3 regions of the Stenotrophomonas sp. T8 genome follow, and region 1 is predicted to be linked to each of the others. Evidence: predicted binding sites of a transcription regulator. Region 1 holds the regulator's gene; each other region holds the start of a gene.
The links. Region 1 encodes FliA, which starts transcription of late flagellar genes. Its sites were predicted from a motif close to TAAAGTTTNNCNNNCNNNGGCCGATAA; they were not measured.
Positions count from the first base shown of each region.

Region 1 (3,273 bases):
CTACCGCAGCGATGGGCTTGGCGCCGGGTGCGGCGCCACCGTGCAGCTGGTCGAGCAGGGCTTCGAACTCGTCTTCGCTGATCAGGCCGTCGTCAGCCTTCTTTGCCGGCGCGACCGCAGTCGGTGCGTTGCCGCCGTGCAGCTGGTCGAGCAGGGCCTCGAACTCGTCGTCGGTGATCAGGTCGCTGCCACCCGCAGCGGGAGCTGTTGCGGCGGCGGGTGCAGCCACGGCACCGCCATGCATGTCGAACTGGGCGATCAGCTCCGGCGGCGCATAGCCCGGCTCGGTGCCGGAGGAAACTGCATCCAGCATCGCTTGCAGGTAGTCCAGCGATTGCTGGGCGGCATCGAAGTGATGGGCCTGCAGCACGGCCTGGCCCGCGCGCGCGATGCCCAGCGCTTCTTCGGCGGCGTGGCACAACTCGACCATGGCGGTGACGCCGAGGAAGCCGGCGCCGCCCTTGAGCGTGTGGTAGCCCCGGAACACCGCGTTGAGCTGCTCGGTGTCCTGTGGTGCCTGCTCCAGCGACACCAGCTGTTCGCCCAGGCGATCCAGGATTTCCTGCGCCTCGATGATGAAATCGGCAGTGATGTCGTCGGATACCGCGCTCATGCTTACAGCCCCAGGTCCGACAGCAGGTCGTCGGCGTCGTTCTGCGAGACCGCGTGGCGGTCCAGTCCCTTCAGTGCCGGCCCGGCCAGTTCCGGATCGGTGCGATGCTGTTCCGGCGGCAGGCCGAGCGCGCCGAAGCCCTCGTGCACGCGGCGGACGATGCCGACCACGCGACGGATGATCTGCCCGGTCAGGTCCTGGTAGCTCTGGGTCAGGGCGATCTCGGTGAGGTTGTGGCGGATGCGCTCGAGCTGTGCATCCTGGCCGGGCTGCAGGCCTTCGGCGCGCAGCTGTTCGGTCAGGCTGCGGCATTCCTCGGCCAGGTCCAGGGTGCGGTGCGTCGCCTGTTCGGTCATCGCCACCACGTGGTCCAGGCGTGCGCAGGCATCGTCCAGTTCGCCGGCCTCGCTGGGCACGGTCGGCAGTTCACCCAGGGCCTGCCCGAGCTCGCGGGCCAGCCGCGAGAGGCCGCTCATCATCGGCTGCGTGCGCAGCGCGACCAGTCCGTCGATGCGTTGCCGCCAGGCGGTTTCGTCACCGGACTCCAGTGCGTCCAGTGCTTCCTGCAGGCGCAGGGCGAGGGCATTCTTGTCGACCGTGGTGTCCATCAGGCGCTGGCCGCCAGGCGTTCGAAGATCTTGCCGAGCTTCTCTTCCAGCGTCTGCGCGGTGAACGGCTTGATGATGTAGCCGTTCACCCCGTTCTGGGCCGCTTCGATGATCTGCTCGCGCTTGGCTTCGGCGGTGACCATCAGCACCGGCAGGGTCTTCAGCTTGGCGTCGGCACGGATCGCCTTGAGCAGCTCGATGCCGGTCATGACCGGCATATTCCAGTCGGTGACCACGAAATCGAACGGCTGGCTCTGCAGCAGCGACAGCGCGGCATGCCCGTCCTCGGCTTCGGCGGTGTTGGTGAAGCCCAGATCGCCCAGCAGGTTCTTGACGATGCGACGCATGGTCGAGAAGTCGTCCACGATCAGGATGCGCATGTTCTTGTTCAAAGCAGAGTTCCTTTGTTGTTCATTCCGGGCGGCCGGGGGCAGCTGCCTCGGGGATGTTCATTCTTCGAGGCCGGCGTCGACGGCCTCGAATACCTTCAGCCGGCCGCGCAGGCGCAGCACCGCCTGGCCGTGGATCTGGCAGACCCGCGACTCGCTCACGCCGAGCACCGCGCCGATCTCCTTCAGATTGAGTTCCTGCTCGTAGTAGAGCGAGAGCACCAGCTGTTCGCGCTCGGGCAGATGGCCGATGGCCTTGCCCAGCTCGCGGCCGAACTCGCTGCGCTCCAGCACCTGCTGCGGGGTCGGGCCACCCTGGGCGACCGTGTCCAGCTCGCCCTGGTCCTCGATGCGCGACTCCAGGCTCAGCACCTGGCCACGCGCGGCGTCTTCCATCAGGCGCAGGTACTCGGGCAGTGGCATCTCCATCGCGGCGGCCACTTCGGTGGCGCTGGCGGCTCGGCCGCTGCTCTGTTCCAGGCGGCGGATGGTGGCCGCAGCATCGCGTGCACGGCGGTGCACCGAGCGCGGCACCCAGTCGCCACGGCGGATCTCGTCGATCATCGAGCCACGGATACGGATCGAGGCATAGGTCTCGAACGAGGCGCCCTGGTCGGCGTCGTAGCTGCGCGAAGCCTCGATCAGGCCCATCATGCCCGCCTGGATCAGGTCGTCGACTTCGACGCTGGCCGGCAGGCGCGCGGCCAGATGGTGGGCGATGCGCCGCACCAGGTCCGAGTGCTGGGCGATGACGTCGTTGGCCGCCGAGCGCTGGACTTCCCTGTACTGGGCCGCGCCTTTCATGCCGCCACCCCGCGCTGCTTGAGGATGCGTTCGAGGAAGAACTCGACGCCGCCGCGTGGTTCGGTGGGCGCCTGCCAGCGGGCCGTGCGGCGCGCGATCTCGGTGATGGCCAGTGCGGACGGGCTGGACGGGTAGGCCTTCACCACCGGCTGCTGGCGCTGCACCGACAGGCGCAGCCAGTCATCCTGCGGCACGCAGCCCAGATAGTTCAGCGAGACATCGGCGAGGAACTTCTCGCAGACGCGGGTCAGCTTCTCGTACAGTACGCGGCCCTCGTTGGGGTCGCGCACCATGTTGGCCACCACCTGGACGCGGTCCACGCCACGTTCGCGCGAGAGCACCTTGATCAGCGCGTAGGCGTCGGTGATTGAAGCCGGCTCGTCACAAACCACCACCACGGTGTCCTGCGCGGCCTGGCAGAAGGTCAGCACGCCGTCGGTGATGCCTGCGGCGGTGTCCACCACCATGATGTCCAGCTCGCGTTCCAGCTCGGAGAACACGTTGACCAGGCCGACGTGCTCGGCCGGGGCCAGCTCGGCCATGTGCCGGCGGCCGGACGCGGCCGGGACCACCAGCACGCCGTTCGGGCCTTCGACGATGACGTCGTCCAGCGAGCAGCGGCCGGCAACCAGGTCGGCCAGCGTATAGGTGGGGTTCAAGCCCAGGATCACGTCGATGTTGGCCAGGCCGAGGTCGGCGTCCAGCAGCAGCGTGCGCTTGCCCATGCCGGCCAGCGCCACGGCCAGGTTGGCCGACACGTTGGTCTTGCCCACGCCGCCCTTGCCGCCGGTCACGGCGATGGTGCGCACAGGGCCGAGCGGCTCGCTGCGGGTGGCCGACAGCGGGAAGGTCTTGGTCA
Region 1 covers NZ_CP195329.1:1,736,551-1,739,823, forward strand. The annotation lists gene ACSDHM_RS08180 (chemotaxis protein CheA) at 1-613, opposite strand, end outside; gene ACSDHM_RS08185 (protein phosphatase CheZ) at 616-1,221, opposite strand; gene cheY (chemotaxis response regulator CheY) at 1,221-1,613, opposite strand; gene ACSDHM_RS08195 (RNA polymerase sigma factor FliA) at 1,671-2,414, opposite strand; gene ACSDHM_RS08200 (MinD/ParA family ATP-binding protein) at 2,411-3,273, opposite strand, start outside.

Region 2 (3,273 bases), 1.9 Mb from region 1:
CGCTACGCCGAGGAATTGCCCTTCATCGATGACGGGGTTGGCAATCAGCTGGTAACGCGTGCCAGCATGGCCGATCTCGCGCTCTTCGCGCTGGCGCACGCCGGCCAGGCTGGCCAACGCCGGATGCAGGCGTACCGCGTCGCTGCCCACCAGCGCTTCGTTCCGCAGGTCAAGCAGCTGTAGCAGTGCCGGGTTGGCGTAGGCGACCTGCCCTTCCGCATCGATCACCATCAAACCGGTCTGCGCACTGTCCAATGCCTGGCGCACCCGGGTGTTGCCGCGCGCCACGGCACGCTCGGTCTCGATACGCGCGCGGAGGCGCTGCTGCATGTCGACCAGGCGCTGCGCCAGCTGGCCGATCTCGTCGTTGGCGTTGTAGACGCGCAGGGTGGTGTCCAGGCGGTCGTCGGCGATGTCGCTGGCGAAGTGCAGGGTGTCCTGGATCGGCTGGCGCACTGCACGCAGCACCAGCACGAGGCTGGTGATCAGCACACCGGCGACCAGCAGCACGGTCAATGCAAACAGCACGCTCATCGTGCGCGCACCAGCCAGCTGGCGGGCCTGGGCACGGGCCAGTGCCGCGGCCTGTGCCTGCTGGAATGCGGCCAGCGCAGGCGCTACGCCCGCAGCGGTATCCAGCAGCGACTGCGCTTCCACATCCAGGCCGACACGGGCAGCGGTATACCCCAGCAATGCGGCCTGATACGCCTCCATTCCGGTGCGCAGGGTGTCCTGCGCATCCGCGGGCAGGCCCGCCAGCGCGAGATCGAACGGCAGCTTTTCTTCACTGGCGCGGTCGGCGTGGGTGGAATCACCGTCGAGCAGCAGCAGTGCCTCCTGCCGCCGCATCTTCTGCAGGGACAACGCCAGCGCATCCCGCTGCTGCGCATCCACCTGCCCCTGCAGCGTGTCTGCAGCCTGTTGCAGCTGCGCGGCGAGGCCGGCCTCACCACGGCCCATCTCGTCGACCCGTTCGAACAGGGCGGCCACACCCTGCGAGAACGCGCCTGCAGCTTCGGTCAACGCCTGCAGGGCCTTGCGCCGGCCGGCATCCATCGGCATCGTGCGCAGCGCCTGCAGATCGTGCTGCAGCGCCTTTTGCGTGGCCAGCAGCTGCGCGCGGTCGGCATCATCGAAACTGCGTGCATACTGGATCTGCAGGCGGCGCGCTTCGGCCACCCGCGTGGCCAGGCGCGCGGCGAGGTCACTGCCGCGCTGGTAGCTGGCCTGGCTGCGCGCAGCCTGCGTGCTGGCATGCCCGGTCCAGGCGTAGACGGCTGCGATTGCGACCAGTCCCAGGCCACAGACCCACAAGGTCGCCTTGAGCTTGTTGGCTACGCTCAGCCGATGCGGTTGCAGCCACAGCAGCAGGCCGGAGGACGCCGGGCGCAGCGCCGCAAGCCGCGTGCGCAGGGACCGGAGGTGGGAGACAACGGCCGACATGACAGACTCCAGGCAGAAGGACACACCTGTATCGGCCGGATTCAAGGCAACTTTAGAACTTTCGTCGTCCTGGCCCAGCGGTGATTGGCGGACGCGGCCTTTGTACCGGGTGCAGGCGACGCTGGCGTGACACGACCAGCGCCCTTGACCTCAGCCCCGGTTGGGGGAGCACAGTGGACGTTCCTCCCCGCCCGGTGCCGCCATGACGACGCTCGATGTCCCCCGCTACCTGCAGCGCCTGCAGCTGGATGCACCGCCACCGCGGACGCTGGCCGGCCTGACCCTGCTGCAGCAGCGCCACAACGCAGTGCTGCCGTTCGAGACCCTCAGCTGCCTGCTGCGCGATGCGGTACCGATCGACCTGGACAGCGTGCAGCGCAAGCTGCTGGACGAGCGCCGTGGCGGGTACTGCTTCGAACTCAATGGGGGCCTGCTGTCGCTGCTGCAGGCGCTGGGCTTCGATGCGCAGCCATTGACCGCGCGCGTGCTGCTGGCTGCCCAGGACGGCGAACTGACCGCACGGACCCACCTGCTGCTGCGCGTGCAGGTGGACGGCGATGACTGGCTGGTGGATGCCGGTTTCGGCAGCCTGACCCCGACCGTGCCGCTGCGGCTGCATGATCCGCAGCCGCAGGCCACGCCGCACGAACGCTATCTGCTGCAGCGGCTGCCTGGCGAGGGGGATTTCGTGCTGTACGCCGAATCCGGTGACGGCTGGCGGGCGATGTACCGTTTCGACCTGCACGTGCCCGCACCGATCGACAACGTGGTGGGCAACTGGTACGTGTGCACCCATCCCGACTCCAGCTTCCCTGGCCAACTGCGCGCGTCGCTGACCGGGCCGGACTGGCGACGCACCATCGGCAGCGGCAACTACACCGAGTACCGCCCCGGCCAGGCACCGGACAAGCGTCCGCTGCACGATGTTGCCGACGTGCGCGACGTGCTGCAGCAACGCTTCGGCATGCAGTTGCCCGAAGACCCGCGGCTCGATCCGGCGATCAACGACTGGCTGCAGCGCTCACGCGCCGCGACCTTGTAGAGCCGAGCCCATGCCCGGCTGAGCTTGGGCGGCTGGGTCAACAGCAGCCGAGCATGGGCTCGGCTCTACGGAACCGTGCGCGCCTGCAACGCAATCGGGTTGCCTTCACTTTCGCAGATCTCGGCCACGCTCCAGGCTCACCTCCAAGTCCATGCCCACACCTGCGGCCTCGTCGGCAAACGGAAGGTAGGCCATCCTGCAGTCGTGCAGCATGACACTCCTTGCAGGGCAGCGCTGGCATGCTGGGTGCCCCTTTCCTCGCGGAGTCCTGCATGTCCCTGGCCGATCACCAAAGTGCGCTGGCACCGCAGGGCTTCCTGCGCGTGGCGATCAACCTGGGCAACCCGGTGCTGGCGCAGGGCGATGCGCACTCGCCGCGCGGACCGTCGGTGGAGCTGGCCGCGATATTGGCGCAGCGCCTGGGTGTGCAGGCACGCTTCACCTGTCACGATGCCGCAGCCTCGGTGGTCGCTGCGGCAGGCGAAGACGGCTGGGATCTGGCCTTCCTGGCCATCGATCCGGCACGTGCCGACCGCATCGCCTTCAGTGCTCCGTACGTGGAGATCGAAGGCACCTATCTGGTGCGCGAGGACAGTCCCGCGCAGCAGGTGACCGACCTCGACCGCGAGGGGCTGCGCATCGCGGTGGGCCGCGGTGCAGCCTACGATCTGTTTCTCAGCCGCGAACTGCGCCACGCCACGATCGAACGGGCCGAGACGTCGGCGGCTGCGATCACCCTGTTCGATCTGCAGCGCCTGGATGCCGCCGCCGGCGTGCGCCAGCCGCTG
Region 2 covers NZ_CP195329.1:3,644,884-3,648,156, forward strand. The annotation lists gene ACSDHM_RS16915 (methyl-accepting chemotaxis protein) at 1-1,443, opposite strand, end outside; gene ACSDHM_RS16920 (arylamine N-acetyltransferase family protein) at 1,646-2,485, shown strand; gene ACSDHM_RS16925 (ABC transporter substrate-binding protein) at 2,758-3,273, shown strand, end outside.
Region 2: ACSDHM_RS16915 (methyl-accepting chemotaxis protein) is a predicted target of FliA. The motif match lies at 1,472-1,498, and genes of this name have one in related genera.

Region 3 (3,273 bases), 780 kb from region 1:
ATGCATGCGTGGGGCGCGATCTGGTTCATCCTTTCGCCGTTGCTGATGACCACCTTCGTGCTGCTGGGGCTGCCATGGTTGTCCTTGCTCTCTTTCCTGGTGTTTCGCGTACTTGCAGGAATTCTGGCGAATCCGCTGTACCTGTCGCATTGCCGAAGGATTGTCCGCAAGGTTGATGCCGAGCATCGCGGGGCACATCGGCGGCACCTTGAGCTGCAGAAGGCTGGTGGTGTCAGCTACACCGCTCTGGTGATCGCCTTGGCGGTAACGGCCTCACAGAACACCCTGATCAAACTGATCGTTGGTTCGATATCAGAGCCAACGCCCACGCAGTCTGCTGTGCACGTGGCGGCGAACCCGCCGTATCTGCCGGACCCGCAGATGGAGGAAGCAGAGCGGGTGGCGTACCAGGAGCAAATGCGTGCGATCACAATGACGGCGTGGCCAGCAGGTGTCCCCATCGAGGGCAATGCCTGCATTGTCGAGCTGCGACTGGCGCCCCCGGGGCGAGTGCTGGAGGCCAATGTTCTGGAGCCGTGCACGTTGAACGACGCCCAACGCGAGATGATGCTGGGTGAAATCAGGCGCACGGACTTCACGATCGAGGGGAAGATGCGGTTCTTCAACCGGCATACCCTCATTGGATTGTGATCGCTGACATCCGGCGAGAGTCGCTCTGGAAATGGTGCATGCAGGGAGATTATTGGTGAAAGAACAGCTCTTGACGATCGAGGAAGCTTACATGGCGATGTTCTACTTCCTCCAGATCGACTATTCCCGCGGCCCCAGCGATGAGATCGGGGGGCTGCTGGGTTCACTTGGCTGGAGTCTTAAGGAGGATCGAAGCCCCACGGATCCAGGTGCGTGGGAGGACTGGTTGGACGCGGTGAGAGCGTCCATGGGGAACAGCGAGGAGGGCATAAAGGATATGAGTGCTACCTACACTGATCTGAAGCGGTAGCCGGATTGTTGCGAGCTCCCATGGGTAAGGTGGGCAGGGGTAGTCCGTATGAATCAGGAATTCTTCAGGACAGAAATGAAGCCGAAGACGAAAGTGGCCATGCCGAGTCATGAAGCTGTTGGCTTCAGATTGATGGTTCGATAATGAGCATTTCGCTGTTTCTGGAAGTCGAAGCCGGTGCCGATCTGGGTGCCGTGCTGCACGCCCTGGATTCGATCCAGGCCGAGTACTCCGACGGTACTGACGGTCTGCGTGGATATCTTCCAGCATCCAACACTGGCTTCGGGTTCGGCATCGTCGACCCGCCGGAAGCTGTCGTAGCGGAAGGGATTGAGGCCTCGTGGCAGGTGGGCCTGCTCGGCTCGTTTCATTTCCGCGCGAGCGGGTTTGAACGTGCCTGGGAGGAAATATGCCACTTCATCAAGCGTTACGCCGCGACGTGCGAGTTCCAGTTTGTGCTCTCCTTCCAGTTCGAGAGCGTCTATGCGGCAAGTCTCGGGAAGGCTCTGGTCTTCCCGGGGCCTGTTGCCCTGTAATGCCAGATAGCGGGGCGGCAGGCCCCGGCCTTATCCTATTCTCGGTACACGTGGCGATATGCCTTCTGGATATAACGCCCTCGTGGGTCGCCCGCTTTCACACCTGTCTGCACAGTTCCAGAGTTTTGGATCGATATAATAATATCGCCCTATAAAGTTTCCCTTGCCTGCGCCGCCATCGATCATACGGCCATGATCAAGGGAATTGAGATGCTCGCCTTACGCAACCTCCGAGTGGGATCCCGGCTGGGTGCCGGGTTCGGTTTGCTGCTGCTGTTCATCGTGGCCATCGTCGGCCTGGCGCTGTACGGAAACCATCTGAAGTCTGCCCAGTTCTCGAAAGTGGTGGACGTCAACATGGTGAAGATGCGGCTGTTGAACGAGATGCTGGATACCAACAACGCAGTGTTGATGCACCGCAGGCTGATGGTGATCAAGCGCGGCGAGGATTTCGACAAGGATTATCAGAAAGCGCAGGAGCTGTCGCAGACCTACGATGGTATCTGGGCCAAGTACATCAAGATTCCACGCGACGCCACCGGCGATGCCCTGGTTGCGAAAATCGACGCGGCACGCAAGGCGACAGACGCCTCCACCCAGCATCTGCACGAGCGCATGAAGGCGGGTGATTTTGACGGTGCGGCCAAGGAACTGCTCGCCGAGCACGGACTGGCTACCGCATGGAACGAGACGATCTCGACCCTGCTGCGGCATCAGGAGACACTGACCGCGCGCAGCCGCGAGGAATACCGTTCAACCGAATCCTGGACCGGCACGCTGTCGATCGTGTTCGGCGTGCTGAGCCTGATACTGGGCTCGCTGGCCGCGTGGGCCATCACCCGCAGCCTGACCCGCCCGCTGGAAGGTGCGGTGAAGCTGGCCGACGGCATCGCCAACGGGCGGCTGGACAACAGCATCGACGCGTCCGGCAACGATGAGGTGACGCAGCTGCTCAGGTCGATGCAGCACATGCAGGCGCAGTTGCAGTCGGTGATGGCGGCGCAGGGCGAGTTGGCCCGTCAGCACGATGCAGGCAGCCTCAGCTATCGCATGGACGAAGGTGCCTTCCCCGGCGACTACGGGCGCATGGTGCACGAGACGAATGCGCTGGTCGGCTCGCACGTGCAGGTGCAGAACCGGCTGATCGAAGTGATGAAGCATTACGCCCGTGGCGACCTGTCGGTGGACATGGATCCGCTGCCGGGCGAGAAGGCGGCGATCACCCAGGCAATGGACGAGACCAAGACCAGCCTGTCGGCGATCAACAGCGAGATCCGCCGGTTGGCGACAGCGGCCGCGGCAGGCGACTTCAGCCTGCGCGGTGACGAAGGTCGCTTCGCCTACGATTTCCGCGACATGGTGGCCGGGCTCAATCGTCTGATGCAGACCACCGACGAGAACCTGGTACAGGTGTCGACGCTGCTGCAGGCTATTTCGCGCGGTGACCTCACCGTACGCATGCAAGGTGATTTCCACGGCGTGTTCGCCCGCATGCGCGATGACTGCAACGCCACCGTCGATCAGCTCAAGCAGATTGTCGGCCGCATCCAGTCCAGTGCGTCCAGCATCAACCTGGCAGCGGGCGAGATTGCCTCGGGCAACACCGATCTGTCGCGGCGTACCGAGCAGCAGGCGGCGAACCTGGAAGAGACGGCGGCGTCGATGGAGGAACTGACCTCCACCGTGAAGCAGAACGCCGAGCACGCACGCCAGGCCAACCAGCTCGCCATCGGCGCGCACAGTGTCGCGTCACAGGGCGGCGAGGTGGTCGGCCAG
Region 3 covers NZ_CP195329.1:955,927-959,199, forward strand. The annotation lists gene ACSDHM_RS04495 (DUF2628 domain-containing protein) at 1-651, shown strand, start outside; gene ACSDHM_RS04500 (hypothetical protein) at 707-961, shown strand; gene ACSDHM_RS04505 (hypothetical protein) at 1,105-1,497, shown strand; gene ACSDHM_RS04510 (methyl-accepting chemotaxis protein) at 1,708-3,273, shown strand, end outside.
Region 3: ACSDHM_RS04510 (methyl-accepting chemotaxis protein) is a predicted target of FliA. The motif match lies at 1,650-1,676, and genes of this name have one in related genera.